DNA from 4 places in the Treponema denticola genome. Region 3 is predicted to be linked to each of the others. Evidence: riboswitches for the same ligand, from Rfam matches in the RefSeq annotation. Region 3 holds a riboswitch; each other region holds the start of a gene.

Region 1 (7,433 bases), 1.3 Mb from region 3:
AAATACCCATTGCAATCATAGCCCTTTGCTTCATTCCGCCGCTGTAAGTGTGAGGATATTGAACGGCCCGTTCTTCTTCACTACCTAAATTGAATTTGCGTAAAAGGTTTACGGCTTCTTTCTCCGCATTTTTTTTGGAATACCCGTAATGAATTATAAGAGGCTCTCCGACTTGATAACCCACTTTAAGAAGCGGATTTAAAGAGTTTCCGCTGCCTTGAGGAATGTAGGATATTTCTTTTCCTCTAATGGAGTTTAAAGTTTTACGGTCAAGGCTTAAAAGATTCCGATTATTAAAAAAAGCGGTCCCCTGCACTTCTGCATTTTTAGGTAAAAGTTTTAACACAGCTAAAAGCATAACGCTTTTTCCGCTGCCAGTCTCACCTATAATTGCAATTTTGTCTCTTTCAAAAATATCTAAATTAAAATCTTGAAGAACTTGAGGAGCATTCTTTGCTCCGAATGAAACACTTAAGTTTTCTATTTTGAGAAGAGGAAGTTCAGCTAAGTTTATTTCAGTATTATTCATTTTTTGTGCCGTAATATCCTATAAGCATAAAACCTAAAACGGTAACCGAGATACAGATAATCGGAGGCAGATACCACCATATTTGTCCGCGCAAAATGCTGTGCCTAAAAAAAGCGTACCGCAAAATTGCACCCCACGATTTTTCGCCGTAGGTTCCTAGCCCTAAAAAACTTAAACCCGATTCCGTTACCATCGCTGCCGAAACGGAAAGTACGCCGCGTATAAGTATTATATCTTTAAGGTTCGGCAAGATGTGTTTAAACATAATGACAAAATCGGAGACACCCAAAGCTTTTTCTATTTTTATAAAAGGCTGTTCCGCAATTTCTTTTGTCTTTGCTCGCAGGATCCGTGCAGTTCCAGTCCAAGAAGTAATACTCATAGCTATAATCAAGTTCCATTTTCCGGGTTTCATAAACGCCACCAACAAGACCGTCAAAGGCAGTCCCGGAACAGACATTGCAATATTGGTAAACACTGTTATAAGTCTATCGGTAATACCTCCGTAATATCCTGAAAGCAGAGCAAAAACAACACCGATACAGGTAATAGTAATAGCCGCAAAAAAACCGACAAAAAGAGAAACCCGAGCACCGTAGATCAGCTCGCTTAAAATATCCTGTCCGACATCATTAGTTCCTAAAAGGTGCGCAAGACAAGGCTTTTCATAAATATGACCCATTTCATACGGATCATACGGAGCGATAACCGGTGCAAAAATTGCAATAATAGCTGCCGTCAAAACAATCATAAGCCCCGCCTTAAAGGAAGACGGCATTTTTTTTATATTTGAAAATTGTATCATCTCTCATCCCTTACGCGCGGATCTATTATGATATTGACAATGTCGCTTATCCAGTTTGCAGCGACAACACTCACCGCTGAAATTAAAAAACACAATTGTGCCGTCGGAAAATCGCGTCTGCTTACCGCATCGAACATAAGGGAACCCATTCCTTTCCAGCCGAAAATAACTTCAACTATCATCGATCCCGATAAAAGCCATCCCAACTGAATTGAAAGAGACGTTGAATACGGAAGCAGTGCATTGCATAAAACGTGACGGAATAAAACTTTTTTATCTTCCAAGCCTTTTGATTCCGCAGTTATTAAATAATCTTCGTTACAGATTTGAGAAACGGAGCTTTTCATAAGCATGAAATTTCCTGCCGTACGCGAAAGAACTAAAATGATAAGCGGTAATGCCATATGACTTAATAAACTCCAAATCCGCTCCATCCCCGAAAGCCCCGGTCCTACCATTCCGTTTATAGGAAATATTTTAAGCTTGTACGAAAATATGATGAGAAAAATCAAGCCTATACAGTTCGATGGAATTGTGTTTACAAACAAAAAAAACGGAGTCGTAATGCGGTCGAAAATTCCTTTTGTCCGCCACCCTGCAAGAGTTCCCAAAACAGCCCCTAAAATTCCGCCCAAAATCCACGTGGGAATAGAAAGCAGTAAAGTGCTTTTTGCCGCTCGCAAAACATTTTCTGAAACGGGCTGATGATTCGAATGAGCACGTCCGAAATCGAGCGTCGCAATACATTTTAAATATTTTTTATATTGCACCCATAACGAATCATCAAGTCCGAATTTCAATTTTAATGCTTCAAGTTCGGCAGGGTATTGATCCAAAAGATAATAGTATTCTTCTTGCCCGACCAAATACATAATGGGTTTCCCCGGCATAATATGAATGAGCAAAAAGCTAAGAGATATTATCATATAAACCGTACACAGAGCGTACAGAAATTTTTTACCCGTTGATCTCATTTTGTCTTTGAAGCTTTATTTTTTTATTGTTCTAAGCTCAAACCATGTTGTCGGATGGATGACACCCCAAGAAGGATAGTTATCCCAGCCCTCATACTTATCCGTTCTATATGGGAAAAAACATTTTTCCCAACAAAGCGCCTGAGCAAAAGCAACATCATTTGCCATAGCTTGAAGTTTTCTTACATTTTTGATGTAGGTCTCATCATCGGAAGCCCGCTGCATGGCAAAAAAGGTGTCTTTAAATTCATCATTATGAAAGGTTCCCCAAATCCATGTATTTTCACCTTCAAATCTGGGATCGGCTAAAAAATACCTAAAAGCACTTGTATATTGAGCCATTCCCGAAGTGGTATAGCCGATTGAAATATCATAATTTCCATCAATTATATTTTGCTCCCAAACTTCGTCGTTCCTTAAGCTTTCTTCATCGACATAAGTCTTAACGCCTATGTTTTTTAACGAGGCCATAATTACATCGGACATGCGGTTAAACAGTTCCTTATTTCTAGTTGAAAATTGCTGTGTTACCATAACTTTTAATTCGGAACCGTCCGGGTATTCTCTAAATCCGTCCCCGTTAATATCTTTATAGCCTGCTTCATCCAAAAGACGTGCAGCTTCTTTTATGTCGGTTTTAAGGATGGGTAAAGACGGGTCAAAACCTTTACATGAAGGAGGTATAATGCCTGCACCCGGAGCCGTACCGTACGATCCATTAATAACGGCGGCAAGTTTACCGTAATCGAATGCAAGCCTGCAAGCCTTTCGGAAAGCAATATCTGTACACGGCTTTCTTTCCATTCCATATGTAACCTGATAGTTTCCGGCATAATCGCTTTCACCGAAATCTATTCCGTCGGTTCCTTTAAAAGAATCGATTACGGTAACATCAACGGAATTTGCATAATTGAACATAGCATCTATTTCTCCGTTTGCCATTGCGAACATAAGCGTATCTTCACCCGAATAAGTCTGTACGGTAATTTTGTCAACGGTAAGCTCTCCCAAAAAGGCATTTTGAGGAACAGCTTCATAAACGGACGTTTGAGAATCTTTATCGAGAGAAACAAGACGATAAGGGCCGCAGCCTAATGCGGCATCCTTTCCATTATATTGGCGATAATCTTCAACACCTTCCCAGACATGTTTAGGAAAAACCAAAGCGCTTAAAACCGCATTATTAATCCAATAATAAGCATCAGGCTCCGAAAAGGTAAGAGTACATTCGTTTTCTCCGGTAATTTCCCATTTTTCTAAGTTTTTTAAAGAACCAGTTTTTCTTACGTTTTTCATAAAATCAAATGTAAAAAGAATATCGTCTTTTGTAACCGGCTTTCCGTCATGCCAAACAGCCGTAGAAGGAAAAGTAAAAACCAATTGTTTTGCATCTTTGGAAATGCTAAAGGATTTAAAAAAATACGGGTGTATTTTTCCGTTCTTATCGGTGTATACAAAATGTGCTTGCGTTAAAGCGTTGTACTGTAAGGCGTCTGGTCTCTGCCTTTGCGAGCTGAAATCGTTTTGCTGAGCTAAATTAGTACCGATAACAAGATTTTCAACGTGCCCGCCTTTTTGAGCTTGCTGAGGCAAATCGGTTTTAGAACAAGCAGCGGACAGAACAAGAGCTGCAAATGCAGCCGACAAGATTTTAAAAAATGAGTTTTTCATAACCCCTCCAAAATATTACCGATATCCGCTTTAATGCAACAAATCCTCTCACAGGAAAAACCTGCAAGAGGATTTGTAAATACAAGGAAGCACCATACAATGCCGATAAGTATCTGCAATCCTCCCCGTCTCTCGCAAGGAGCAAAAGCTAAAATCATTAGGGCAAGTCTTCCGGCTTAAAAGTCATCATTCTTTTCGCCTTCCCAAAAAACTCAGTGGCATATTGAAAAGAACTCTTTAATTACGGCAGCGGGACTGCATAGGATTTTCACCTATTTCCTTTTTAATCGGCAATTACGCCGAACCTTAATGCGATTTCGGTTGTTTAATTTTAAGGAAAATATTTTCCAATTGAGAATGAGTATATCTTTTTTTTATATTTAATACAAGTACACATATCAAAATTAATATATTTATTACAAAGGAATAGATACCGGCTCTTTACTAAAAATAACAGGAAAATAAAATATTATATACCTTTTTTTGTAAACAAGAATATAAGGCAGCCCCTGTTATACATTACCTCACTTAAACTATAATCTCAGTCTTCCAATCTTTGATAGTCCGATTAGCTTCGTCAAAACTTGAACCGATTGCTATAATTTTTTTACCGCGGCCTGAATACTTGTCGGCATAGTTTTTTTCTTTGATTTGTTTTACGGCATTTTCCGCCGTTTCATTTGAGGTAAGCTTAAATTCAAAGATATAAACCTTATCTTTAAATTCGACAACGCAATCAGCCCTGCCTGTTGAACAATGAACTTCCGTATGCACAAACTGATTCATCAATGCAAATACAAGATAAACGGCAGTCTGATAATTTTGTTCACGCAAGGCTAAATCTTTTTCAGTTAAGTTATCGTAGGGTATTCCTGAAATTATTCCCTTCATCTTTTGCATAAAGCCGTCTACATCTCCGGCTTCTATCTGCTCGTAGAATTCCCAAATCGAAACTCCCGTTTTATCGGTTCTTATCGAGGTATAGGCAGGCAACAAGTTATCCAAAAAACCGTAACGCACTTCATCATTCGGAAAGCCCAAGCGGTACAGTCTTGAAAAATCGTTATAGTCCTTAATTGTCAAATATCCCGATTGGAAAAGAATGGGTAAGGGATTTATTGCATCTGCTCGGTAGGCTTCCAATCCGGATTCGTTCATCTTTACGTTTCCGTCAAGGTCGGGGATATTGTAATAAGCTTTCTTTAAGTATTCTACTAAAAATGTCGGCGTACCTGTTGCAAACCAATAGTCACGCATCCTTCCATCGGCAAAAACATTTAACAAGCTAAATGGATTGTACATATTTTTTCCGTCTTCGGAAAATTTATAGCCGTCATATCTTTGCTTTAACTTTGCAAGAGCTTCCTCATAAGTCAAGCTATTATTTTCTGCGAGGGCTGCAATCTCAGGTTTAAAATCGGCTTCAAGCTCTTCTTGAGAAATGCCGCAGACAGCAGAGTAATCCGACAATAGGCTTAAATCCCGTAAGTTGTTTAAATCGCTGAATATGCTGACCTTACTGAATTTTGTAACTCCGGTTAAAAATGCGAAGCGGAGGTATTGGTCTGCACTTTTTATAACGCCGAAAAAACCTTTAAGGATTGTGCGGTAGGTTTCGTTTAAGGCTTCATCCTTCCACATCGTTTGAAGAAGAGGCTTATCATATTCATCGATAAGAATAACAGCCTGCCTGCCGGTTTTTTCATAGGAGGCCTTTATTAAATTTTGAAAACGGTCGGGCAGGTCAAGGCCTGTACTTCCATATATTTTTTCATATTCGCACAAAAAAGAAATCAGTCTATTTAAAAGACCTTCCTTAGTATCATAAATACCCGTATTAAAATCCAAATAGAGTACAGGATACTCCTGCCAGATTTCACGTTTTTCTTTTTCGGCTTCTTCAAATTTCTCAATCGCTAAACCCTTGAAGAGCTCTTTTTGACCGAGGAAGTAGGCTTTTAGAGTGGAAAGCAAAAGGCTTTTCCCAAAGCGGCGCGGACGGCTTAAAAAGTGGACTCGGCTTTCGTTTACTAATCTCCAAATAAGCTCCGTTTTATCTACATAGACAAAACTTTCTTTTCGTAGAACCTCAAAACTTTGAACGCCTATGGGCATTTTTCTAATCATACTCATAAGAACAAGTATAACAGAAAAAAAAGAAATTGGCAACATAAATTATTGAGATAAAACATTAAAACCCTTGACCGATTTTTAATCATATGTTAGAATTGTCTTACATATTTAGATATTAACTTTAGAGAGGAAATTATGGAAAAAAGCGATACAAAATTAAACCTTTTTAACAATATCTTCTATTATTTAGGAGTTTGGTTAAAAACCTTTCCGGCAGGTATTTTCTTTATGCTTATTTCGGTGCCTATCCGCATTTTTATGATTTATCAAACCATTCTTATCCCGAAAACCATTATATTGGGTATTGAAACCGGAGCAGAGGCTAAGGCGATTTTACTTTCCATATTGACGGCAGGGCTTTTGATAACAGCCTGTAAAATTATCATACAGATACTTGAAACAAAACTGATGGCTCTCGGCTCCCGCCCTCTATTCCATATTTATTCGGTACCTGTAAATAAAAAAATGTTTGAGCTTAACTATCAAACCCTTATTTCTCCCGAAGTGCAAACAAAAATAACCAAGGTAAAAAACATAGTCATGACGGGAAGCTCGGGCGGTCCCTTTCATTTTTTCGGACTTAATTTATCCTTTCTTTTAACCGCAATTGCAGGAGCTTTTTTCTTCAGTTCAGGTATTATAAGCATCGACTTAATTCTTCTATTTATTGTCTTGGCTTCAGGAACCGTAAATTTACTGTACGGAATCTATACGGGAAAATACACACAAAAAAACATGGAAGACCGCGGTGATGACGAAAAAAAAGAGAGCTACATTCTTACAACGTCGGAAGACAGACGCTTTGCAAAAGACATCCGCCTTTATAAAATGAAAGATTGGCTGATCAAAAACTTTGAACACTATCACGGGCGAGTAAAAAAATTTTTGAGGGCAGAATCAAATGTACAGGCAGGAGGAAAAATTCTAAATGCCTTAATGATTTTTATAAGAGATGTTTTTGCCTATATTTACTTAATTTATCAATTAAACGCCGGAACCATTGCCGTTTCTCAATTTGTTTTTCTTATCGGCTTGGTCATGGAATTCTCAAAATGGATGGACGCTATTGTTCTTCAAATAAGTAACCTCATTATATTTAACAGCGAATTAAGTCAAATAAGAATTTTCTTGAACACTCCCGATGAAAAAACAGGCGGAGAGCTTACCGTAAATGATACGAACGAAAAACCTTCAATCGAATTTAAAAATCTTTCTTTTAGATATTCGGAAAACGCAGCATGGATTTTTAAAGACTTTAATTTAAAAATTGACGCAGGAGAAAAGTTAGCTCTTGTCGGTATCAACGGAGCGGGAAAAACAA
Region 2 (7,433 bases), 950 kb from region 3:
GGAGGCATTTTCAGCAGTTCTCTTATAAGCAGCTCGATGAATTTCTTTTCCGTCCTTATAGACTACAAATTCGTTCTTACCGTCTTCGGTAACAAATTCGATATGAGTATAAAGATCTGTCGTGCCGTATACTTTTTTCATTTCGGCAATAATTTCAGCTTTTGTAAAGTCTCCGCCCTTAGGATTTTTACCGGCAAATTCTTTAATGATTTTATCGTAAGCGGCATTAACTTCAGCACTTGTGTTGTCATAAATTAAAGAGGTATTCATCCATTTTCCTTCTTTTGCATAAGGCTCGAAGGGAGATTTTGGGAACATGCCTGCAACAGCTCCTATGGTATCTTTAAAATTCTTTACAAGCTCTTCTTTTGTCATTGAAGCAGGCACATAGGTAGGCCACCACATAGGATCGGCTTTTACCAATGCGTCAATACTGGATCCGCCTGTTCTTACATGCCAATGGAGTAGTCCTCCTTCGGAATCTCGATGCGGGGGAAAGCAGATAATATATTTTGCCATAGTAAGACCGCGTACATTTTTTACGGCTTCAAAAGTTTCCCAGTAATATCCGTCATAACCTATAACAGGCACCTTTCCCTTGTAAACATACTCGGAAGAAATTTCTTTTTCCTTTCCATCAGCATCTTTTACGGTAAACACAACAGTGTTTGTTCCGTCAAATTTTATCTTTGAAAATGATGTTTTATACATTCCTTCAACGGTCAATTTGAAACCTTCAACGGTATAATTTTCCATTTTGGCTGCTGCTTCTTTGTATGCAGGATTTAAAGAAGGATCATTTTTTGCGGAATCCAGCGAAACCCATTCGCCTTTCCATGCGGCAAGTTCTTTACCGGGTTCAATTTTCATGCCTCCGATTGTGTCAGGCATCGACTTACATGCAGTAAAAATAACTGCAAGAACCATTAAAACTAATACAAGTTTTGCACCGAAATTTTTATTAGACATAGTAACCTCCTTATGTCAAAATAAGGTATTATCAAATATTGATAAACTTAATAAAAATTGGGAACCTAAAATAGGTTCCCAATAAAATTTATTTTTTAGTCTTTGTTAATTTTTCTAAAAGAGTTCTTGCAGATTTCTCTACAGCTGCTGCAATTTCAGCGTCTGTAAGAGCGGCCCTGTAGCAGGTGGGAGTTCCTTCAAACTCTTCAAGTTCCTTTTCGTTATTACCGTACCACAAGTGAAAATGCTGCATAGGAGCTGTACCATGTACAACTACAAATGAAATCAAAGAATACATACCGGCATCTTTTCTTTCAGCCTTCATCGTCATATACGGTTTTGAAGGACTTGCAGCAACTCGGATATAGCTTGATCTAAAGACCTCTTTATTTCCTTTATAGAAAACAAGTTCATTTTTTCCGTCTTTTACGATAAATTCCATGTGGGAATAGTCCTTAACGGATTTATTTCCTTTCTGTAATTCGGCAATAATTTCAGCTTTTGTAAAATCTCCGCCTTTGGGATTTTTGCCTGCAAATTCTTTTATAACCTTTGCATAGGCAGCTTCAACCTCTTTACTTGTATTTTCAAATATAGATAATGTATTAATCCATTTGCCGTACTTGGCATAGGATTCAAAGGGAGAAACAGGGCTGAATTTAGTCATAGACTTAATTGAATTTTCAAAATTGCTTACCATTGTTTCTTTTGTTGTTGAAGCAGGAACATATGTCGGCCATGATTTATCACCTCCAACAATCCATGAGATGCTATATGAGGTGAATCTTCCATGCCAGTGAAGGATACCATCTCCATGTCTATCCGGCGGAATCAGAATAAGATATTTCACACTCCTTAATTCTTTAGTATCGGTTACAGCTTCAAAAGCTTCCCAAAAAAGGCCTTCTTGATCAGGAGCTGCTTGTTTACCGATGTACTTATACTCGCAAGGCATTTCAAATTTACTTCCATCCCGCTTTTGAATTGTAAATATGACAGTATTTGTTCCATCAAATTTTGCACTTACAACAGGACTTGCATACATATCTGCAACAGCAGCTTTTAAACCATCTTCCGTATAATAAGGCATCTTAGCCGCTGTTTCTTTGTATACGGCATTTAAGGAACTATCATCTTTTACGATATCGATAGAAATCCATTCACCTTTCCACGCAGCAAGTTCTTTGCCTGCTTCAACTTTCATGCTTCCGATTGTGCTAGGCATTGATTTACAGGCAGTAAAAATAACTGCGAGTGTAACCAGTATAAGTGCAATCTTTGCACCCATTCTTTTATTAACCATAATTAAACTCCTTTAAGTTAATATAAGTTATATGTAGCTAACTTTTTATTTAAACAAGAAACAATTCTTGACTTAAAGTAAAAAGAAACTAGCCTTTTTTATTTTCCGCAGAACAGCCGCAGCATCCGCAACCGCAGCCGCTCTTAGGATTGATATTTTTTTCTCCGCAGCTGCAGGCTGAAGCCTTACCCTTAAATATCCTGTAATATTTACGGATGAGTAAGAGAATCACGCCTGCAACTATAGAAATAGTCAAAACCATTCCCAATGTCATAAGGCAATCCTTATTTGACAGGCACTGCCTCAATCCAAAGTACGGCATCCTGTGAAAGTTCTTTACCGGCAAATTCTTTTACATTACCTGCACCGAGGGCAGCAAAGCCCCAGTATCCGGCCTTATGAGGAACAAAGGAGAAGTTTCCGTTTGCGTCGGCTAAAATAGTAGCGGCGGCATTTTTTGGTTTTGCCTTCTTCTCAAATTTGCTTTTTTTCATGTTTACATCAAAGTTGATATATTCAACTTCAATTTCCGCATTGGGAACAGGCTTACCTTTTGAGTCTACAACAGTACCTCTGAAAAGTCCGCCTACCCAAACATCGTAAGGCTTTACCAATGGCATGATTTCGGGATAACCTTCGGCACATCTTGCACTCCAGTCCGTATCAAGACCTGCCTTATTGATAAAGACCTTGGTAATCTGCTGGATATAGACATCTTCGGCACCTTCATAGTAAGGATGAGGAACAGCTACCAAAGCCCAGTCTCCGCCTCCCTTAAAACCGTTATCCTTATTTAGGTTAAGGTCATAGGCTGAAGCCGTATTTTCTAAAGTTGTAAACTCTGTTTTCTTTAAGGAAGGAAGAAGATCCTGAATCTTTTCCTTGTGCACGGAAAAGAATTTTTCAAAACCCTTGATTTCTCCGGCTTCGTTTTTACCGATATCCATTGCGTGTTCTGCTTCTGCAGGATGTGTAAAAACAATCTTAAAGTCAACGGAATTGCCTTCAACTACTGAAGTCGGGGTATAAATCATTTGGAAGTGTGCAAATGAAGCCATAGCTACCAAGAATAAAAGTAAAACTATTCCTGTAAATTTTTTCATAAAAAACTCTCCTATAAATATTTTAGTCTAAAGACTCTTAATCTTAAGTTCAAAAAAGATAGGACCAAAAGTTTTGCTTTAAACTCACGGAAAAATCTTTTTTTTCAAATCCAAATGTAAATCAACACTTACAATCTATCTTATTCTCAAAAAAAAAGCAAGCCCCCAAAGACGGAACAGCAAACTTTTAATTAAAAATAAAGCGGAGATTAAATAAAGAAAACACGAAAAACGCAAGGCGTCAGCTTCGCTTATAGAAAAGACTGACAGTAAAATAGAGTTGCAATAATGAGTTTTCCGACTTTCCTTCCCTCCGAAGGATTCGTAATACAAATAGGCAGGTCTCCTGACTTATGATTTAAAGTTTATCGCCTTCCCATATTAACAGTGGCTTATGCTTCCAATACATAGAGGCATTATGATAAACAAACTCAATTACAGTAGCGGGGGCTGTGCCGGTTTTTCACCGGTTTCCCTTTTAATCTTAAAAATTAATTTAAGAACCTTATTTGTCTATAACCTTCGGGTAATTATAAATATTTCCAAAAAAAAAGCAAGCCCCCAACGGGACACCAATGGGGATTTGTTATCTATTTACTATCCTACTTATTTTCAGCCTTATCCGAAATCTTTTTAAAGATAGGAGGCCAAGCGAACATAACCACAAAAAGCAAGATTACTATTATCAGGGCCGCAGGCGAAAATCCTTCCTTGGGTTTTGCTCTTTCAGAAGGCTCTCCGTCAGAAGAAGATATATCGGCTTGTTTTGTGCTATCAGCCTGTTCGGCCGCATCTTCAATCTTACTGACCTCAAACCAAATAACTGCATCTTGAGAAAGTTCTTTCCCACCGAATTCCTTTTCCTTCCCTACCCCAAGAGCAGCAAAGCCCCAATATCCAGGACAAGGAGGAATAAACTCGAAAACGCCTGTATTATCCGCCATTATCATTCCGGCACCCGATTTTTGCAGTTTGGGTTCTCCGGTAAATTTCTTGTTTGCCATATCCACATCGTAGTTCATGTTTTCAAATTCAACCTGAGCATAAGGCACAGGTTTTCCATCGGAGTCCAAAACAAGGGCACGGATAACACCGCCCTCCCAAATCTCATATGGCTTTACCAAGGGCAAAATTTCAGGATAGCCTTCGGCAACCCTTGACTGCCAATCGGTTGAAAGTCCGGCCTTGTTAATAAAGACCTTAGCTATCTGCTGAATATATCCGTCATCGGCGGCTTCAAAATAAGGATGAGGAACGGCAACTAAAACCCAATCTCCGCCTCCCTTAAAACCGGCCTCTTTATTAAATTCAAGGGTATATGCAAAGGCCTTGTTTTCCGCAGATTCAAATTCTCCCTTTTTTAAAAAGGGCATTAAGTCGGTCTTGCTTTCTTTATGGATTGAATAAAATTCTTTTAACCCTTTTATTTCGCCTGCTTCATTTTTACCTATGTCCATGGTAAGGCCTGAATCAAAGGGATGAGTAAAAGAAATTATAAAATCAACCTTATTATTTGAAGCTTCGATTATTGAAGACGGAGTATAAATAATTTGAAAGTGAGCAAAAAGGCCCAAAGCCGTCCAGCATAGCAATAGGGAAAAAAATAGCTTTTTCACTTTTTACACCTACCTTTTTTGGTTTTTAAAGAGGAAGACAATCAGTATCGAATTTATTACGGCAAGTACAAGGGCCAAGATTGCCGTAAACGAAGGACCTACGCTAGGCATTGCCGAAACGGTATCCATAGGAATCCAACCTGCGGAACCGGAGACAGCAACGGGTTTTTGACCCTGAGCAGCATCTCCGGCTGACTCGTTTTCTCCTGCGGCTTCAGAAGAAGCAGCTTGACTGCCGAAACCGCCTTCAGGCTCGGGGCCGTCTTTTTACGATAATATGACCGGGGCCCGCATCAAAGGTTACCGTGTACGGAACATTCGGAATAGGCAGGTTAAGTTCGCCTACATCGGGGAATTCTCCTTCCCAGATTTTTTGCCCTGAAGCCTTATCGGTAAGATAAAGTTTAACACCGGCAGCCGAAGCTCCATTTGAAAATCCGCCTTGAACATAGATAGTTCCGTCTCCGTTATCTTCAACGGTCAAAAGGGGCGAATGTGCAAAAAGCATAATAGAACACATCATTAAAACAAATACGATAAATATTTTTTTCATCTATAAACTCCCATAAAAAGTCAACAAACAAAATCGACTTTCTTAAAAAAAAATTAAAATAGATGGCAGATAAAAATTAAACTGCAAGATTCATACGGTTGTATGTTCCTTTCATCTTTTCACAGTCAAAATCTTCTTTATTGCTGAGCATTGCCCATACAATCTCTGCCAACTTCCTCGCAGCGGCTATGATTGACTTTCCGCTGCCCTTATGTGTTTTCATATATTCATAACGCTGCATTAAACGCCAACAGGCAGTATCTTTGCAACGTCTTATACCCATTACCAATTGTACAAAGCTCACTCTTAATTCCTGCGGGCCTCGCTTCGTAATTTTTCCATGCCTAATACTTTCATTAGAATCAGACACCCATGGAACAAGTCCGCAAAAGGCTGCATATTTTTTTTGCACTTGCAAACCTTCCCATATCCTCAGTATAGGCTCTTATAGTCCATGCCGTTATCTTTCCACAACCTCGTATACTCAAAAGACGATTTACCATTTGATCATCCTTTGTCAATTCTGTAAGTTGTTTTTCTATTATCTTGACACTTTCTTCCATTTGCCTTATAATTTCAAACATCAGTTGTACTGATTGTGCCTCGAGCACGTTGTCGTTATTCGACTCAAGGACGTCCAGAACTCTCTGGCGTCCTTTTTTACTTTGTAGGCTCCTGCTTTCATCTTTTAGCCCCATACTTACCAAAAGAGCATGAACTTCATTCTTTTGACCTACTATCGAGCGAACCAGCCTTTCCCTAGACTTTAAAAGCCGCCTCATATTTTCAGTTTCTTTACTGCAAAGATAGCTTTCAGGTAGCATGTCTTTTGAAAGAAACTCTGAAATTGTACAAGCATCATGCTTATCAGTTTTTTTAGCAGATTCAGTTATAACCTTGAACTTCAAAGTATTTATGACTGTAACTTCTGCTCCGGCTTTTTCTACCTCGTGTTTGAAAAAACGGGTGTTCCCTGTTGATTCAACTCCAATTTTTACAACAGCTCCGATTTCTTTGTAAGCTTTTATTCTTGTCATAAAGTCGGCATAACCTTTGTCATCAGTTTTATATTGTCTTATCTGATTTAGGGTTTCAGACCTTTCTTCCGTTCTTACATGAACTGTAAACTGTGTTTTGTGCAAATCCACGCCAATAAAAAAATGTCATTTCGACCTCCCTCCCTTTGTGTTTCAGCGGAAAGTCTTTTCGGTAATATATTCCAATCTCCCATTCAGTCTTTAACGACTACTGTATGATGCGGCAAAAGCTCTTCATTCTCCCATTCGGAGGTCATTGCCTCCACTAAACATGACGAACTATTGCCTGGTTTCCACTGAACTTCTTTTTAGTTCAGTTTATCACATTACCGTTTGTTTGTTTACTATTTTATCATACCTCCCATAAAATTTATAATTCTAAATGTGAACCTCTAAAAACCGCAGCTTTAGAAGTTTTACTTAAATTTCTTTTACAATCAAAAGCCGAACAATCTTCCCAGCTGGAAAACTAGGACGGCAACCAGCGAGCTCAGGACCACTGGATACATAACACTGAATAGCGTCCAACCCACACTCTGTGTCTCGGTCTTTGTTGCCATAACGGTAGCAATACAGGGCGGGAAAAGGGCTATCAAAATCATAATGGTAAGACCGTCTAATGGGGTCAATCCCGTTTCCTTATCCTGAATGCGGGCTTCCAAAACTTTACCCGAATCCTCGCTTGAAGACTCAACACTGTAAATGGTACCCAAGGTCGAAACAAGAGCTTCTTTTGCGGCAAAGGAACCCAGAATTGCGATATTTACCTTCCAATCGAAGCCCGCATATTTTGTAACGGGTTCCATTGCCTTTCCCAGATATCCCAAAACGGAGTTCTCCAAAGTTTCTTTA
Region 3 (7,433 bases):
ACCTATAAGGTTCCCGATATAAACGGCAAGCCAGTTTTTAAGCATTGCAGTAAGGCTCACCTTTTTTTCTAAAGCAGCTGCAATGATTAAATTATTTCCCGTAAAAAGCTCGGCTCCGGCAAGGAGCACCAAGATAAGCCCTACAGGAAAGATAAGCCCTGCAACGAATTTTCCAAGGCCGTAAGTTTCAGGCTTGGCAAAAAGTCCGAAAGCAGCCATATTGGAGCCTTCCGAAGCAAAGGCAATAAAAACCCCTGCCAAAAATCCTAGGCAAAGCAGCTTCCACACCGGGGTCGAAGCCTTTGCAATACCCTTTTGCACCGTAACTTCCAAAATCTCAGCAGGATCACAATACATTTTTTCAGACATACACGCCTCCTTAATACCACTATGCAGATTTTATTATTAATTTATAGTTTTTCGATTTCTTCACAGCTTAAACCTGTAGCTTTTGTGATTGCTTCTACGGCAAACCCCATTTCAGCTAAATTTTTAGCAGTTTCCAGTTTATTTTGGTAAACGCCCTGAGATATTCCCTCAGCAAAGGCTATTTCCCGTTCTTCAGCACGCTGCACAGCTATATCTGTTTCATAATCATATTCGGCTAGTAACATATTCAATACCTCCTTAGTCTTGCGTTTTAAATAATCACGCAATATATCATTTGCTATACATTCTTCAATCGCTTTTTGAAAACCGTTTTGAGGATCTGTTTTTTTCCATCTTCGTACCGTTTCTACAAATATTGTGTACTCATACATCGTTTTGCAGTTTTTAAGCAAGGGATGGCGATTTTGCTGATTTATGTTTATTATCTTAACGGTCAACTCAAGATTAGGTTTTACCGCCTTTTCTATAAAAGCATCTGATAGTTTTAATGTTTTATCGGAAGGATAGGTTTCATCCCCATTATAAAATACATAAAATTCGGGCGTCGGAATGTTTAAGAGTTTACGGCTGTATTTTTCTTTTGATTCAAATAGAGTTTCATAAAGGCGGCTTATGTATTCAAGGCAACGTAAAGGCATATTTGGGTTTATAGTGGATTGATGCTCTACCAGCACTATGATTTTGTTATCAATAAGATATGACACATCATTATAGAATGTCATATAAAGTACCTGATCAAGCCTTACATTTTTCAGCTGTGCTGTAGCCGTAAGTTTGGTGCCGTGTAATGCATTATAAAGAGACAAAAAATTCTCTTTCGCCTTTTCATCTTCACTGAACAAATCAACAAAAACCGAATCCTTGTATTTTCTGTTTGAAGTACTCATATCACACCTCTTTTTAATTGGTAATGAAATTACAAATTATCCACTACCAATTAACTCTCAATCCCCCTTACAAATCAAGTATATCATAGAACAGTAGATTTTTCAATTGTCAGAGTGTTGAATCTCGATTGGATTGGTGTACCGATTTTGACATCTTGACTTATTTTTTATAAAAGTATAGAATTGTGTTTAAATAACGGTTTCGGTCTTGGTGCTCCTTTTAGCTAAGGAGTGAAAAGGGAATCAGGTGAAAGTCCTGAGCAGTCCGGCTGACGTAAGTGAGAGAGTTGGTTTTCAAAATGCCACTGGTTTATTCCGGGAAGGCGAAAATCAATGATGACCTCCGAGCCGTAAGACCTGCCAATGACTATGAGGGTAAAATGCAAGTTTTGCCCGTGCCGCACTCTGCTTGGACTCATGAGTTGCAGCAAAATTTATCGTGTTAATCATATTTATTTCCTCTATTGCTCCTTGGGCTGTTTGAAGATTTTGTCAAGTTTTCTTCGTTTAGCCTTGAGTACATCCGATTGATACCCTTGGGTGTACATTTTGAGGAAACCTAAATCCCTTTGCGGACCGGAATCGTTTTTCTTTATTTAAATCAAAATTCGAATTTTCTCCCTGATAACTTTCAAAAATACGGCTTTTAATGTATAATCATCATAAACTATTTTTAAGAAGGATTTTATGGCGAATACATACGAAAAACTTTTAAGCACTATAACGGAAGCTGCAAATACGGCTAATCTGGCAGAAGACGATTACATATCCCTTTTAAGCCCTGAAAGAGAGATGCATGTTTCAATACCCGTAAAAATGGATAACGGAAAAATCAAGGTTTTTAGCGGATACAGGGTCCAGCATTCTACATTAAGAGGCCCGGCAAAGGGAGGTATAAGATTTCACCAAGATGTAAACATCGATGAGGTACGCTCCCTTGCTGCATGGATGACCTTTAAGTGTGCCGTTGCCGACATTCCCTACGGGGGAGGAAAAGGAGGCATCTGTGTAGACCCTTCAAAACTTTCAGAAACGGAACTTGAAAAGCTGACAAGAGGATACACAAGGCGGATTGCATCTTTTATAGGCCCTAAGATAGATATACCTGCCCCGGACGTCGGAACAAATGCAAAGGTTATGTCCTGGATAGCGGACAGCTACAGTGAATATGCCGGAGAATTCAGCCCCGCAGTTGTTACGGGAAAACCGCTTCCTCTCGGCGGGTCTAAAGGACGAGTAGAAGCCACAGGCCGGGGAGTTCTTTTTGCAACAAGGGAAATTTTAAAGAAACTTAATAAAAACTTAAAAGACCAAAGTGTAGTTATTCAAGGTCTTGGAAATGTCGGCGGCGTTACTGCAGATCTTTTTTATAAAGAGGAAGCCAAGATAATTGCAATAAGCGATACAAGCAGCGCAATATACAATGAAAAAGGCTTAAATATTCCTCAAATACTCAAACACAAAAAAGAAGGAAAAAAACTCAATTCTTTTGCCGGAGATTTTACAAGGCTCTCCAATGAAGAACTATTGGAGCTTAAAGCCGATATTTTAATTCCGGCGGCCCTCGAAAATCAAATTACCGAAAAAAATGCATCAAATATTAAGGCTTCCATAATCATCGAGGCTGCAAACGGCCCCGTTACCCCTGAAGCCGATAAAATCCTCGAAAAAAATAACATTATAACTGTGCCCGATGTTCTTGCAAATTCAGGAGGCGTAATCGTTTCATACTTTGAATGGGTGCAAAACCTGCAAAGCTTTTATTGGACGGAAGAAGAAGTCAACAAGCGCCTTGAAGATAAGATGATTGAAGCCTTCAAGCTGGTATGGGATGAAAAAGAAGCCTATAATGTCAGCATGAGAAAGGCTGCCTATATTAAGGCTTTAAAGCAGCTTGTAGAAACTCAAAAAGTTAAGGGAATTAACTAAACCGGCTTTTTTAAAGTTTGTCTATCAGCATTGAACACTTACCCGACGGAATCGGCAAGGTCTTCTTCTTTTCGTTTAGGATATTTATGGTAAAATAATAGAGCTTTTCGCTTTCCATGTGAATCTCCCATCCCCTCTGGCTCTTGGACGAAAGAATAGTGATTAGGTTTCTTTTAAGGCTTAAGTTTTCAATACCCATGACTTCAAGATTGGGAACAGTCCAGTTGACAGTCTTACGCGGGAGACTTATCGAAAGACCTATAACATTTTCTATCATAAGACTTATTGTAGAAAGGCCGACCCTTAAAAGGTACTGTTTTCTAGGGAAAGCAGGTTTTCCCTTCCAATGTGCAGGCCCTTCCTTTACCGGAGAATAAGCTTCCCATAAGAAGCCTTGTTTTTTTGAGTTTCCTGCGGGAGAAAGGGTTTCAAGCACGTAGTATAAATGTCTTATAGCACATTCACGGGCTAATTCCCAACGGTTATATTTTTCAAGTCCCTTTATAACAACAAAATTTAAAATAGGAAAAACGCTGCCGCAGGCACCGTTTCCGGCCTCATCATATTCGGGCTCATTAGCGGCAAGGCTTGGAAAAGGATGATCAACACCGAAAGTGTTAGGGTTTGATAAATGTTCAACCAAAAGAGCGGCCTTATCTTCGTTAGGAATTTCGGCAAGCATGGGCCAAAAACCGGCGAGAGTCTTTTTCTTTATCTGGTTTCCTGAAGCATCAAGGTCATAATAAAACCCCTCCTCTTCATTCCACATCATAGAATTGATTCTGGTCTTTATCGTAAAATACATTCTCTTGTATTGGAAGTCTATTTCTTTGTCATTCAGTATATCTCCCAAAGCTGACATATAAAGAGCATTTATAGCCAGAGCCGAATTAAAATCGGTTAAAAATGCAGCTTCTTTTCGAGGGGTATTGGGCATATTAACTGCTTCGAGCGGTGTTTTATATAAACCGTTATCGGTTTTAAACATCTTATCAATCCAGTCCATGTACTTGGTCAAAACAGGCATAATATCCTTTACTCTCTTCTTATTTCCTGTTTTATGATAAATATTATATTCAGCCCAAGCAAATAGAGGCATTCCAAGACCTTCAGGATTGTCTCTTTTTATGACGGGTTCCTTTGTATCAAAATTATAACGGTTTCGTATAGCTCCGTTTGCTTCCTGGCGTTCGTAAAAAAAGTCCAAAGCAGAGTTAGGCGTATAATTTTTGTTTGAATAAACAAAAAAGAAAGATGAAAATATCGTTTCATATTGATTTAAAAAATTACCGTCATCTTCAGGATAAATAAAAAATCCCTCCGTACTCTGTTTACCGTCACCAGTTGAATGCCAAAATTCATGTACTAAGGCCCATGTTCTATCATAAATGTCTACAAAATCTTGATCATAGAAATGAACACGCGGAAAATCTCTTTTATTCACCTTATCTCCTTAAAATTCTCAAACAACAACATAATATAGTATACCACATTTTTATAAAAAAGGATAGTTTTTTACCGATATTTATAAAAAAAATTTAAAAAGCCTATGATTTTTTAATCATTATTCGTCTGCGGAATCGGAATTTTCTTCAGTTACTGCATTTGCTTCGGAATTTGCAGCAGTATCGTTTTCCGTATTAGGCACGGAAACAGGCACGGGCACAGGTGCCGGTGCAGGCGGACGCCCTAAAAACAGTACAATTTCTTCATCGTCTTTTTTATGACGTAATTTAAGCAGGAGGGTTCGGCTCCTCTCATCATATACATAACCTGAAGAATCGTAAATTTCAAAGCGCGGATCGGTTCTAAAATCTATGCCATGAATTTGAATTCGGTAAAAGGGCCTTATACCCCTCAAAATCACATAATGGGTTTCTCCGGCTTTAAAAGAAAACCTAAAACTTAATATTTTTGCATCATTTTTAAGAATATTAACATCCTTTGCAGATGTCCAAGCCCAAATACCGGCTTCTGCTTTTAGAGCCAAGGACTCGGCATGGGGATAGGTAAAATTATCTTTTATTGCCGAAGAATATAATTTTTCGGCATGAAGGATCATGACATCATTTGCCATGAGGCCCAATTTTTTTGCCTTATCTCCTTGAATGTCAAACGAAGCCGGAAGACTCGCTGACTCGCCTCCAAGGGAAAGGATGGATGAATATAGAGCTTGACCTACAGCCTTCCATGTTCTTTTTTCAGGGTATTCGGTCCCGTAGCGAATTAAAACAGCGGCCGAATCCAAAGATTTTTCTGTGTTGATAGTTTTTGCATCATCTGAAAGATATAAACCTTCATCTATCGAAAATAAAGAATTCTTTAAAACGGCTTCGCACTTTTCAGACTGTTCCATAAAGATATTTTGTCTATTTGGAAAATAAAGAGCATAATCCATTGCGGCAGCCAATATTCCGGCAGCATCAAAGGCGTTTAATGCTTCTTGAGCAGTGTTTAAGGCTGTTTTTTCCAAGGCCGGAATCAAATTTGTCCTTGAGCTATTTACTAAAAAAGGAATAAGGCCTTCTTTATGAAATGGAGATAAAACTCCTTTTGCTATACCGTTCTCAATATCTGTCAAGGTCTTTTTATCGGCTGAGGCAAGACTCTTTTCATTTTGAACAAGGTTATCATAAAAAGAACAGGACTTATAGGTCCTTTTATCTTTCGGCAAAAGAGAGGCCGGAGCTGTTGTCAAAGCTTGAGAATACTCGCCCCTAAAAGCTTTTTCTGCAATATATGCGGTTAATGTATCTTCGTTATAATTTTTTGCTGCAATATTATTTGAAAAATAACTTAAAGCTTTTTCTCTAAAAGATTGTTTTACTTGGTTATAGTATTCATCACTTGCAATGGGAATACGGGGAATCATGTCAAATTCCAAACTTTGTGATTGAACATAGGTCTCATAAAAAGCGGTCCGCTGCGAACTGGAAAGGATTAGATGGGGCAATTCCGATGAATCATCGGTATTACCGAACCCGTAACCGCCTCTAAAAATAAAACGGTCTTTTCCGTATCTTAAAAATATCTGTTCATCTTGACGCTCAAGACGGGCTGACTGAGTCAACTTCCAAGGAAAATATACGGTATCTATCTCAAAAGGAAAAGAGGCAGCAATTTTTACAGTATCCGCAGTTTCTGAAGTATACGAAGTAAAATCTATTAAAACATTATTTGAGCATACTATACTAAAAGAATCATCTGTCTTTTTATATTCTAAAACCTTTAATGCAAGCTCTTTATTATCATTTGTCTTTGCAATAATCGGACTTTGGTCAGTAATATAAAAATCGAGTCCGTTCGAAACTATATGAAGCGGTAAAAGAGGCATAACATTCCCTTTTTCATCAACCTCATCCCGTCCCGAAACGGACATAGCTCCTATTGTATAATAAAAAGTCTTTCCTATGGTAAACTGAATAACAAAAATGCCGAAAATAATTAATATATATAATAAACTTAGTGCAATTACCCTACTTGATTTGCGTTTCATAATGTTATAGTTTATATAAACTAAAGAATAATTGCAATACTTACAAGGAGTTATTATGAAAATAACCAAACAAATTCTAATCTATTTTGGCTTTTTTATTGTATTTATGCTATTTTTTTCGTGTAAAACAACTGAAGAGGCTGTTAAAGAACCTGCAATTGAACAAACAAAAAAAAGCCCACGGGAAGAATTTACCGATAAGATTACAAAACTCTTAAACAATCAAGATTTTGAGGGTATTATAAAACTGATAGATGAATCGGATTCGGAGATAACCGATGATTTTAAAATACAATATTTAAAGCTGTCCATCCTTACTTCGATGGGAAAAGCAAAAGAAGCGGAGAGTTTTGCCGAAGAACTAAGCAAAACTTACCCTAATAATACCGACATCCTTTATGCTCAAGTTATGCTTGCCCAAGCTGAAAACAATCTTAAAAAGAGAGATCAATATTTAAAAAAAATATTGGCCATAAATCCTAAAGATTCGAGAGCTTTAACAGCACAGGGAATGGATTTTTACTCGGTTAAAAAATATAACGATGCAAGAAGAAAATTTATAGAGGCCTACAAAGCAGATCCGAAATGTACTGAGGCTCTTATAGGTCTAGGCCGTATAAATTACCTTGAAAATAAACTTGATCAGGCTGAATCGAATTTAACGGCAGCATTGGAGCTTGAACCGGATAACAGCATTGCCCTCGCAGAGCTTGCACGGGTAAAATCCGAAA
Region 4 (7,433 bases), 1.4 Mb from region 3:
GCGGAGTTTAAAATATCGTTGAATTTGAATTTTTCGGTTATCATAGCGACTATGGAAGCATAGATTACCGCTATAGGGGCTATGATTAAAATGTCCAGCTTAAATCCCAAGGCATTTGAAAAAGATTCTATGTTTGAAATCATCATCAAACCTGCAAGTAATAAGACCGGAGAGAGCTTAAAAAAAGCGCGCATAAAGTCTCCTTTTATGTGAAATAAGGATGCAGTGTATCATATTCATAAAAAAAAGTGTATAGGTTTGGATAAAAGATAAAAGCCGGTTAAATACTTTTAAATATTACATGGGGCTTTTTTTCTTCATCATAAATGATTTTGGCTTCTACATCATATAAGGTCTTAATTACTTCTTCTGTGATAACCTCATTTACACTGCCTGAGGCGATAATTTGTCCTTCTTTTAAAGCATATATTTTATCGCAATACATTGCAGCTATGTTAAGATCATGGATTGCCGATATAACGGTTATTTTTAAATCTTTTGCAAGGCTCATAAAGTGCAGCTGATGTTTTATGTCCAGATGGTTTGTAGGCTCGTCGAGGATTAAACAATCCGTGTTTTGCACTAAGGCACGGGCTAAAATAATTCTTTGCTTTTCTCCACCCGACAGGCTTGAAAAATTGCGGTCGGCAAAATCTTTCATATTCACTTGTTCAAGAGACTTGTACGCCAGTTCAATATCCTCGGCTGAATCCCTCTCCATAAATTTTTTATGGGGCGAGCGGCCGATTAAAACCATCTCAAGCACGTTAAAGTCAAAATGGGTGTCATTATGCTGGGCAACTACAGCCATCTTTTTTGCCGTTTCTTTAAACTGATAGTCATTTATGTTCTTACCGTCGATAAATATGGTGCCGGTTTTGGGTTTAAGAACTCGGTATATACATTTGAGTAGGGTGCTTTTTCCTGAACCGTTGGGATCGATTATGCCTACAATTCCGTTGTTTTTAATTGAAAGATCAATATCGGCTAAAATATTTTTGCTTCCGAAGTTAAATGAAAGAGAGCTGATGTCGAGAATCATTATGCTTTACCTCCAAACCCGTATTCTTTATTTATCAATAAATATAAAAATACCGGCGAACCTATAAGAGAGATTACAACCCCTACGGGTATTTCACCTAAGCTGGAAACAGAGCGTGCAAGTACGTCTGCCCATATAAGAATTATGGCTCCTATCAGTACGGATGACGGAATTATATTTTTATGATTTGTTCCCCAAAATATTCTTGAAATGTGCGGGATTATTAAGCCTATAAAGCCGATTATGCCTGCATTGTATACTAAAAAACCTACAATGGCGGAACATATCAAAAGATAAACTTGGCGGTAAATATGCAAATCCTTTCCTAATGTAATTGATACGCTGTCGCCGAGGAGCATCAGGTTAAGGGTGCGGTATTGTGTCATAAAAAAGAAGATTCCTAAAAATATAACTCCGGCAAGGAGTCCGAGGTTTTCCCATTTTGCTCCGCCGAAGCCTCCCATAAGCCAAAAGGTAATGCTTCTTATAGCTTCCCTGTTTTTTGTAGTAAAGACTATAAACGAAGAAAAGGCTGAAAAAATCGTGCTTATGGCAATACCGGCCATCAGTAATTTTGCGGAATTGGCTCTGCCTTTTATGTTGGCGGCATTTATTACGATTAAGGCTGTTCCAAAGGCGGAAAAGCAGGCACACAAGCCTACATAATTAGGCCCCAGTTTTGCACCCACGCCCAAAGCGATTGCAAGAGTTGCCCCAAGAGAAGCTCCCGATGAAATGCCCAATATATAAGGGTCTGCCAATGAGTTTTGTACTATTGCCTGCATGACAACTCCGGTTACGGCTAAGCCCATTCCGGTAAGACAGGCTAAAAGTATCCTAGGCATACGGACAATCCAAACTATGTCGATAGCCGACTTTTTAATTCCTTCAAGGCTTCCGGCACCTAAGATTTTAAATTGAGCGATTTTTAAGATTTCGGCGGGAGCTATGCGTACAGCTCCGAATCCTACCGATAGAACTATGGAAATTAAAAGTCCCGCCAAAGGAAAAAGAAGTGCTGAAGATAGAAAAACTATTTTCAGCACTTTGTTTTTATTGTTTTGCATATTATAGGTCAGGATATAAACCTGAGATAATTGTCTTTATTCCGTCATAGGTTCTTATGCCGCTGGCATAAACTTCACTTAAATTAATCGGAAAAACTTTTTTGTTTTGAAGTGCTGCTATGCTTTGTAAAGCATTATCTTTTGTGAGCATTTCTATAGATTGGTCTTTTTCAATATAGTCGCCGAAGTAAACCGTAAAGATAACATCGGGATTAAGCTCGATTAGTTCTTCCTTGCCTATTCCTTTTTTATCCTTACCTACAAGATCGGCACCGACCTGCATTGCAATTTGCCCGCCGATAGTTCTTTCCCCATAAACACGGTACTGGCCTTCTTTTTCTACTTCAATTATTATGGCCTTTACCTTTGTTTTGCCTTCGACGTGTTTTTTTGCTGCGGCAATTTCAGTTTTCATCTTATCGACAATTTCTTGAGCTTTGTCTTCTACATTGAAAATTTTACCTATATTGAGAATGTCCTGATATTCGTTTTCGAGAGCATCTTCTTTTTTTAAGCCTGAGTTTTGCCAAATGTAGGTTTTTGTACCTCTGTCATGCCAGAATTTTACATCTCCATAACGCTTTTCACCGAATAATGATGTCCATGCAAAAATAAAATCCGGTTCCATGTCGATAATTTCTTCTTTTTCAGGACGCTTGTCGCGGTAATCCACTTTGCTGAAAGCTTCTTTAAATTCGTCTTTAACCGGATCATCAAGCCCGACTGCAAGAATAAGCTTATCGGAAAGACCGAGGGCGAGCATTGTTTCGATAGGGCTTTGGTAAAAGGCGGCAACCTTTTCCGGGGCTTTTTCAAATGTAAGGTCTACAGGTTCTCCCGCATAATTATATGTGGTAATTGTTACAGGATAATGGGCTCCTTCCATTTTAGGCATTGATTTGCCCGAATTTTGTGATTGATCTTCCTTAGGACTGCATCCTAAAAAAAACGAAACTGCCAATAATAGCAGCATTGAGCGAAAAAAAATCTTTTTCATACTTCCCCCAAAAATAGTGTGTTTATTTTACGGCTTCAAACTAAAAGGTATAAGTTTATGCAGCGGGTACAAAGATACTTTTGGGATCTTATTAAGCTATAGAGAAAACAAAGATACTATAAGTTCCTTTAGTGTCCCGTACTTTATCGCTCGTAAAGCACAAGGCTTAGTCCTTTACAGGCAGGTATTCTGACTTCGAGTTTCAGCATCTTTTTAAGCCTTCCCCGATTTCCCGAGTGACATATTTTAAAAAGACTAGTCTCTTACAGCGGCGGGACCGTGACGGAATTACACCGTGCTTCCCTTTTAACCGAATTTCGGCACCTGTATGGTTTGAAAATTGTAAAGTAATTCTAAAACTTTTGTAAATTAATGTCAAGGAGTTTTTTATAAAATGAATGATTTTCCTATTGACATTTTTTATTCTTTATGGTATAAGGAACGCTGATATTGAAATTATGATTTAGGGCCTAAAAAGGGCTTTAAATCGGTATTCTTTAGAAGTTTTGCATTGCCGTAAAGCCTTTTAGGCAGGCGGATGCCGTCCTTGTTTAAGCAAATGAGGAAAGAAATCTTTAAAACTTCGCAGGATGCCAAACCAGTCATCGGAGTTACGGTTTACAGGTGATCAGGTGGGTCCGAATGCTGTCCGAAAACCTATGGGCGGTGGATAAAAAGCTTTTTTCTTTAAATAAAGAAAATGCTTAAATCTTATCTGATTTTAATCACTGTCTTATGTTTCTCCGGTTTGTTTCTTTGTTAAGCTTGTTTTTCGGTTACGAAAGACCGGTTAACTTTTTAATCTCGTCATTTTTAATGCGGGAAATATTAGACTTGCCTACGTCTTTTAGGAGGATCTCATGGCAAAGGAAAAATTTAACAGAACGAAAGTTCACATGAATGTTGGTACCATCGGTCACGTTGACCATGGTAAGACCACTCTTTCGGCAGCGATCACTACGTATTGTGCAAAGAAGTACGGTGATAAGCTTCTAAAATATGACGAGATCGACAATGCTCCGGAAGAAAAAGAGCGCGGTATTACTATCAATACCCGACACTTGGAATATCAGTCCGATAAGAGACACTATGCACACATCGACTGCCCCGGCCACGCTGACTATGTTAAAAACATGATCACCGGTGCTGCTCAGATGGACGGTGCTATTCTTGTAGTTTCTGCTCCGGACTCGGTTATGCCTCAGACAAAAGAACACTTGCTTCTCGCCCGTCAGGTAGGTGTACCTTCAATCATCGTCTTCCTTAATAAGGTTGACCTTGTTGATGATCCCGAACTTGTAGATTTGGTAGAAGAAGAAGTTCGTGAAACTTTGGCATCTTACGGCTTCCCTGAGGATACTCCTATTATTAAGGGTTCTGCATTTAAGGCTTTACAGGACGGTGCTTCCGCAGAGGATACGGCTTGCATCGAAGAATTGCTCCAGACAATGGACAGTTACTTCAAGGATCCTGTCCGCGATTCGGATAAACCCTTCCTTCTCCCCATTGAAGATATCTTTACAATTCAGGGCCGCGGTACCGTTGTTACAGGAAGAATCGAGCGCGGTATTATCAAGATGAACGAAGAAGTTGAAATTGTAGGTATTAAGCCCACAAAGAAAACCGTTGTTACCGGTATCGAAATGTTCAACAAGCTTCTTGATCAGGGTGAAGCAGGAGACAACGTAGGTCTTCTCTTGAGAGGTATTGAAAAGAAAGAAGTTGAACGCGGACAGGTTCTTGCCAAGCCCGGTTCAATTCATCCTCATACCAAATTTGAAGCTCAGATTTATGTTCTTTCAAAAGAAGAAGGCGGACGACACAGTCCCTTCTTCTCAGGTTACAGACCTCAGTTCTATTTTAGAACAACCGATATTACCGGAACTGTAAACCTTCCTGAAGGAACAGACATGGTTAAGCCCGGCGATAATACAAAGATTATCGGTGAACTTATTCACCCCATAGCTATGGATCAAGGTCTTAAACTCGCTATTCGCGAAGGCGGACGAACTATTGCTTCGGGTCAGGTAACTAACATTATCGAATAAATGATGCAAAAAACGGCGCTTGCGCTTTTTGCAAGTGCCGTTTGCATCTCTTCGGAGGAAATGATGACAAAGGAAAAGATTCGCGTAAAGCTTCGCGGATTCGATGTAGAGTTGGTTGATCAGAGTTCAAGGGCTATTGTACAGGCTGTTCAAAAAGCAGGTGCAAAGGTTTGCGGTCCTATTCCGCTTCCCACTCGGATTAACAAGTTTACGGTGCTTCGCTCGCCTCACGTAAATAAAAAGTCGCGTGAGCAGTTTGAAATGCGGACACACAAAAGGTTAATCGATATTATCGAACCTTCGGCAGAAGTTATGAATGCTTTATTGGCATTGGAGCTTTCAGCCGATGTTGATGTAGAAATTAAACAATAAGATTTAATCAAATCAATGGTAGACGGCCTTTAATCAGGGGTGCGTACCTTAGGAGAATTTAAATGATTGGACTGATTGGAAAAAAAATCGGCATGACCCAAATCTTCAATGAAGTCGGTCATCTTATGCCGGTTACGGTTATTCAGGTAGAACCCAATACCGTTGTTGCACTAAAGGACAAGGAAAAGTTCGGATACTCTTCAGTAGTGCTCGGTTTGGGTGAGCTCAAAGAAAAGCACACCAGCAAACCCTATGCAGGACAGTTCAGCGGAGACATCAAGCCTTTAAAACTTTTAAAGGAATTCCGTGATTTTGACAAAGAAGTCGCAGTAGGTGATAAGCTCGGTGTAGAGGCTTTTGAAAAAGTTTCGTATTTAGACATTACGGCAATTTCAAAAGGTAAAGGTTTTCAGGGTGTTATGAAGCGATGGGGCTATGGGGGCGGTAGAGCAAGCCATGGTTCTAAGTTCCACCGTGAAGCAGGTTCGACGGGACACTGTACAACTCCGGGTCGTTCTTTTAAAAATACGACAATGCCCGGAAGAATGGGTTTTGACAAGGTTACCGTTCAAAATTTGCAAATCGTAAAGATTGATCCTGAATTGGGTGTTATAATGGTTCGCGGTTCTGTTCCGGGTAAAAAGGATGCAACTGTATTCTTAAAATCCGCAGTAAAGCGGGCTAAATAAGGACGGTAGAAGACATGGAAAAGAAAGTCTATTCAGTCGATGGTAAAGAATTGAGGACAATTAATCTTGATGACAAGGTGTTCGGTCTTCCCGTAAATGATGATGTTATTTACTACGCCATCAATAATGAACTAGCCAATAAACGAGTCGGAACGGCTTGTACAAAGGGCAGAGCTGAGGTTCACGGTTCAAATGCCAAGCCTTACAGCCAAAAAGGTACAGGACGTGCAAGACGCGGTGATAAAAATTCCCCTCTTTTAGTGGGAGGAGGAACTATTTTTGGACCTAAACCTAGAGATTTCAGCTATTCTATGCCTAAAAAAGCAAAAAGATTGGCTATGAAGTCAATTTTGAGCCTTAAAGCTCAAAACGACAGGTTAGTGGTTGTAGAAGACTTTACGGTAGAAAGCGGAAAAACCCGCGACCTTGTAAAGATTTTAAATAACTTTGCAAAGGGTGAGCGTGCTGTTATTATTCTAAAGGACGATGATTCTTTGGTAAAAAGAGCAGGCCGCAATATTCCGCATCTTTCATTCTTGGCATATAACCGCCTTCGAGCCCACGATTTATTCTACGGCCGAAAAGTTATTATGCTTGAATCTGCCGCAAAAAATCTTTCTGAATTTTACGGATGTAAGGAGGCCGAATAATAATGGAATACAATGATATACTTATCGCGCCTGTTCTTACCGAAAAAAGCACAGAACTTCGCGAGCAGGGCAAATATGTTTTCAAAGTAGCACCTAAGGCTACCAAGATTCAGATAAAGGAAGCAGTACGAAGATTGTTCAATGTAAAAGTTACCGATTGTACTGTTGTTAATGTTCGAGGAAAGACTAAGCGTCTCCGCTACAAGGAAGGTAAAACTTCATCTTGGAAAAAGGCAACCGTAAAACTTGCTAAGGGCGAGACAATTAAGATTTTTGAAGGTGCGTAAGCCTTAATGTGCTTATGCTAAGGGGATAGCAAAATGGCTCTAAAAGAATATAAGCCGATGACGCCCGGATTGCGCGGACGAATTGATTTGCGAAAAGATGAAATTACAGCTCAAAAGCCTGAAAAGTCTTTGACTACAGGTAAAAAGAACAGAGCGGGACGCGATTCAAGAGGACGCATTTCAGTTCGAGGCCAAGGCGGCGGACATAAACAGAAATACCGACAAATCGATTTTAAGCGAAATAAATATGGTATTCCGGGCACTGTAAGGACAATCGAGTA

What was found. A riboswitch is a leader RNA that binds a small molecule or an ion and turns the genes downstream of it on or off. The one in region 3 is predicted to bind cobalamin.
Positions count from the first base shown of each region.
Region 1: linked by a shared signal. The riboswitch ahead of E4N78_RS10885 (ABC transporter substrate-binding protein) and the one ahead of E4N78_RS04535 (Glu/Leu/Phe/Val family dehydrogenase) in region 3 are both predicted to bind cobalamin.
Region 2: linked by a shared signal. The riboswitch ahead of E4N78_RS09290 (DUF4198 domain-containing protein) and the one ahead of E4N78_RS04535 (Glu/Leu/Phe/Val family dehydrogenase) in region 3 are both predicted to bind cobalamin.
Region 4: linked by a shared signal. The riboswitch ahead of E4N78_RS11290 (ABC transporter substrate-binding protein) and the one ahead of E4N78_RS04535 (Glu/Leu/Phe/Val family dehydrogenase) in region 3 are both predicted to bind cobalamin.

Region 1 is NZ_CP038800.1:2,318,260-2,325,692, forward strand. Features, by position in the region: gene E4N78_RS10870 (ABC transporter ATP-binding protein) at 1-529, opposite strand, end outside; gene E4N78_RS10875 (ABC transporter permease) at 522-1,334, opposite strand; gene E4N78_RS10880 (ABC transporter permease) at 1,331-2,260, opposite strand; gene E4N78_RS10885 (ABC transporter substrate-binding protein) at 2,324-3,979, opposite strand; cobalamin riboswitch at 4,124-4,303, opposite strand; gene E4N78_RS10890 (ATP-binding protein) at 4,508-6,112, opposite strand; gene E4N78_RS10895 (ABC transporter ATP-binding protein) at 6,248-7,433, shown strand, end outside.
Region 2 is NZ_CP038800.1:1,947,144-1,954,576, forward strand. Features, by position in the region: gene E4N78_RS09275 (ZinT/AdcA family metal-binding protein) at 1-969, opposite strand, end outside; gene E4N78_RS09280 (ZinT/AdcA family metal-binding protein) at 1,058-2,272, opposite strand; gene E4N78_RS09285 (hypothetical protein) at 2,361-2,546, opposite strand; gene E4N78_RS09290 (DUF4198 domain-containing protein) at 2,557-3,375, opposite strand; cobalamin riboswitch at 3,696-3,898, opposite strand; gene E4N78_RS09295 (DUF4198 domain-containing protein) at 3,978-4,991, opposite strand; partial or broken gene E4N78_RS13850 (hypothetical protein) at 5,001-5,544, opposite strand; gene E4N78_RS09305 (transposase) at 5,621-5,956, opposite strand; gene E4N78_RS09310 (IS110 family transposase) at 5,907-6,686, opposite strand; gene feoB (ferrous iron transport protein B) at 7,019-7,433, opposite strand, start outside.
Region 3 is NZ_CP038800.1:998,410-1,005,842, reverse strand. Features, by position in the region: gene E4N78_RS04545 (formate/nitrite transporter family protein) at 1-369, opposite strand, end outside; gene E4N78_RS04540 (Rpn family recombination-promoting nuclease/putative transposase) at 411-1,277, opposite strand; cobalamin riboswitch at 1,470-1,656, shown strand; gene E4N78_RS04535 (Glu/Leu/Phe/Val family dehydrogenase) at 1,965-3,206, shown strand; gene E4N78_RS04530 (MGH1-like glycoside hydrolase domain-containing protein) at 3,217-4,650, opposite strand; gene E4N78_RS04525 (hypothetical protein) at 4,771-6,702, opposite strand; gene E4N78_RS04520 (tetratricopeptide repeat protein) at 6,758-7,433, shown strand, end outside.
Region 4 is NZ_CP038800.1:2,388,211-2,395,643, reverse strand. Features, by position in the region: gene E4N78_RS11305 (Na+/H+ antiporter NhaC family protein) at 1-194, opposite strand, end outside; gene E4N78_RS11300 (ABC transporter ATP-binding protein) at 281-1,042, opposite strand; gene E4N78_RS11295 (FecCD family ABC transporter permease) at 1,042-2,109, opposite strand; gene E4N78_RS11290 (ABC transporter substrate-binding protein) at 2,111-3,106, opposite strand; cobalamin riboswitch at 3,269-3,449, opposite strand; gene E4N78_RS11285 (hypothetical protein) at 3,563-3,712, opposite strand; gene tuf (elongation factor Tu) at 3,967-5,154, shown strand; gene rpsJ (30S ribosomal protein S10) at 5,218-5,526, shown strand; gene rplC (50S ribosomal protein L3) at 5,589-6,215, shown strand; gene rplD (50S ribosomal protein L4) at 6,230-6,865, shown strand; gene E4N78_RS11260 (50S ribosomal protein L23) at 6,868-7,152, shown strand; gene rplB (50S ribosomal protein L2) at 7,186-7,433, shown strand, end outside.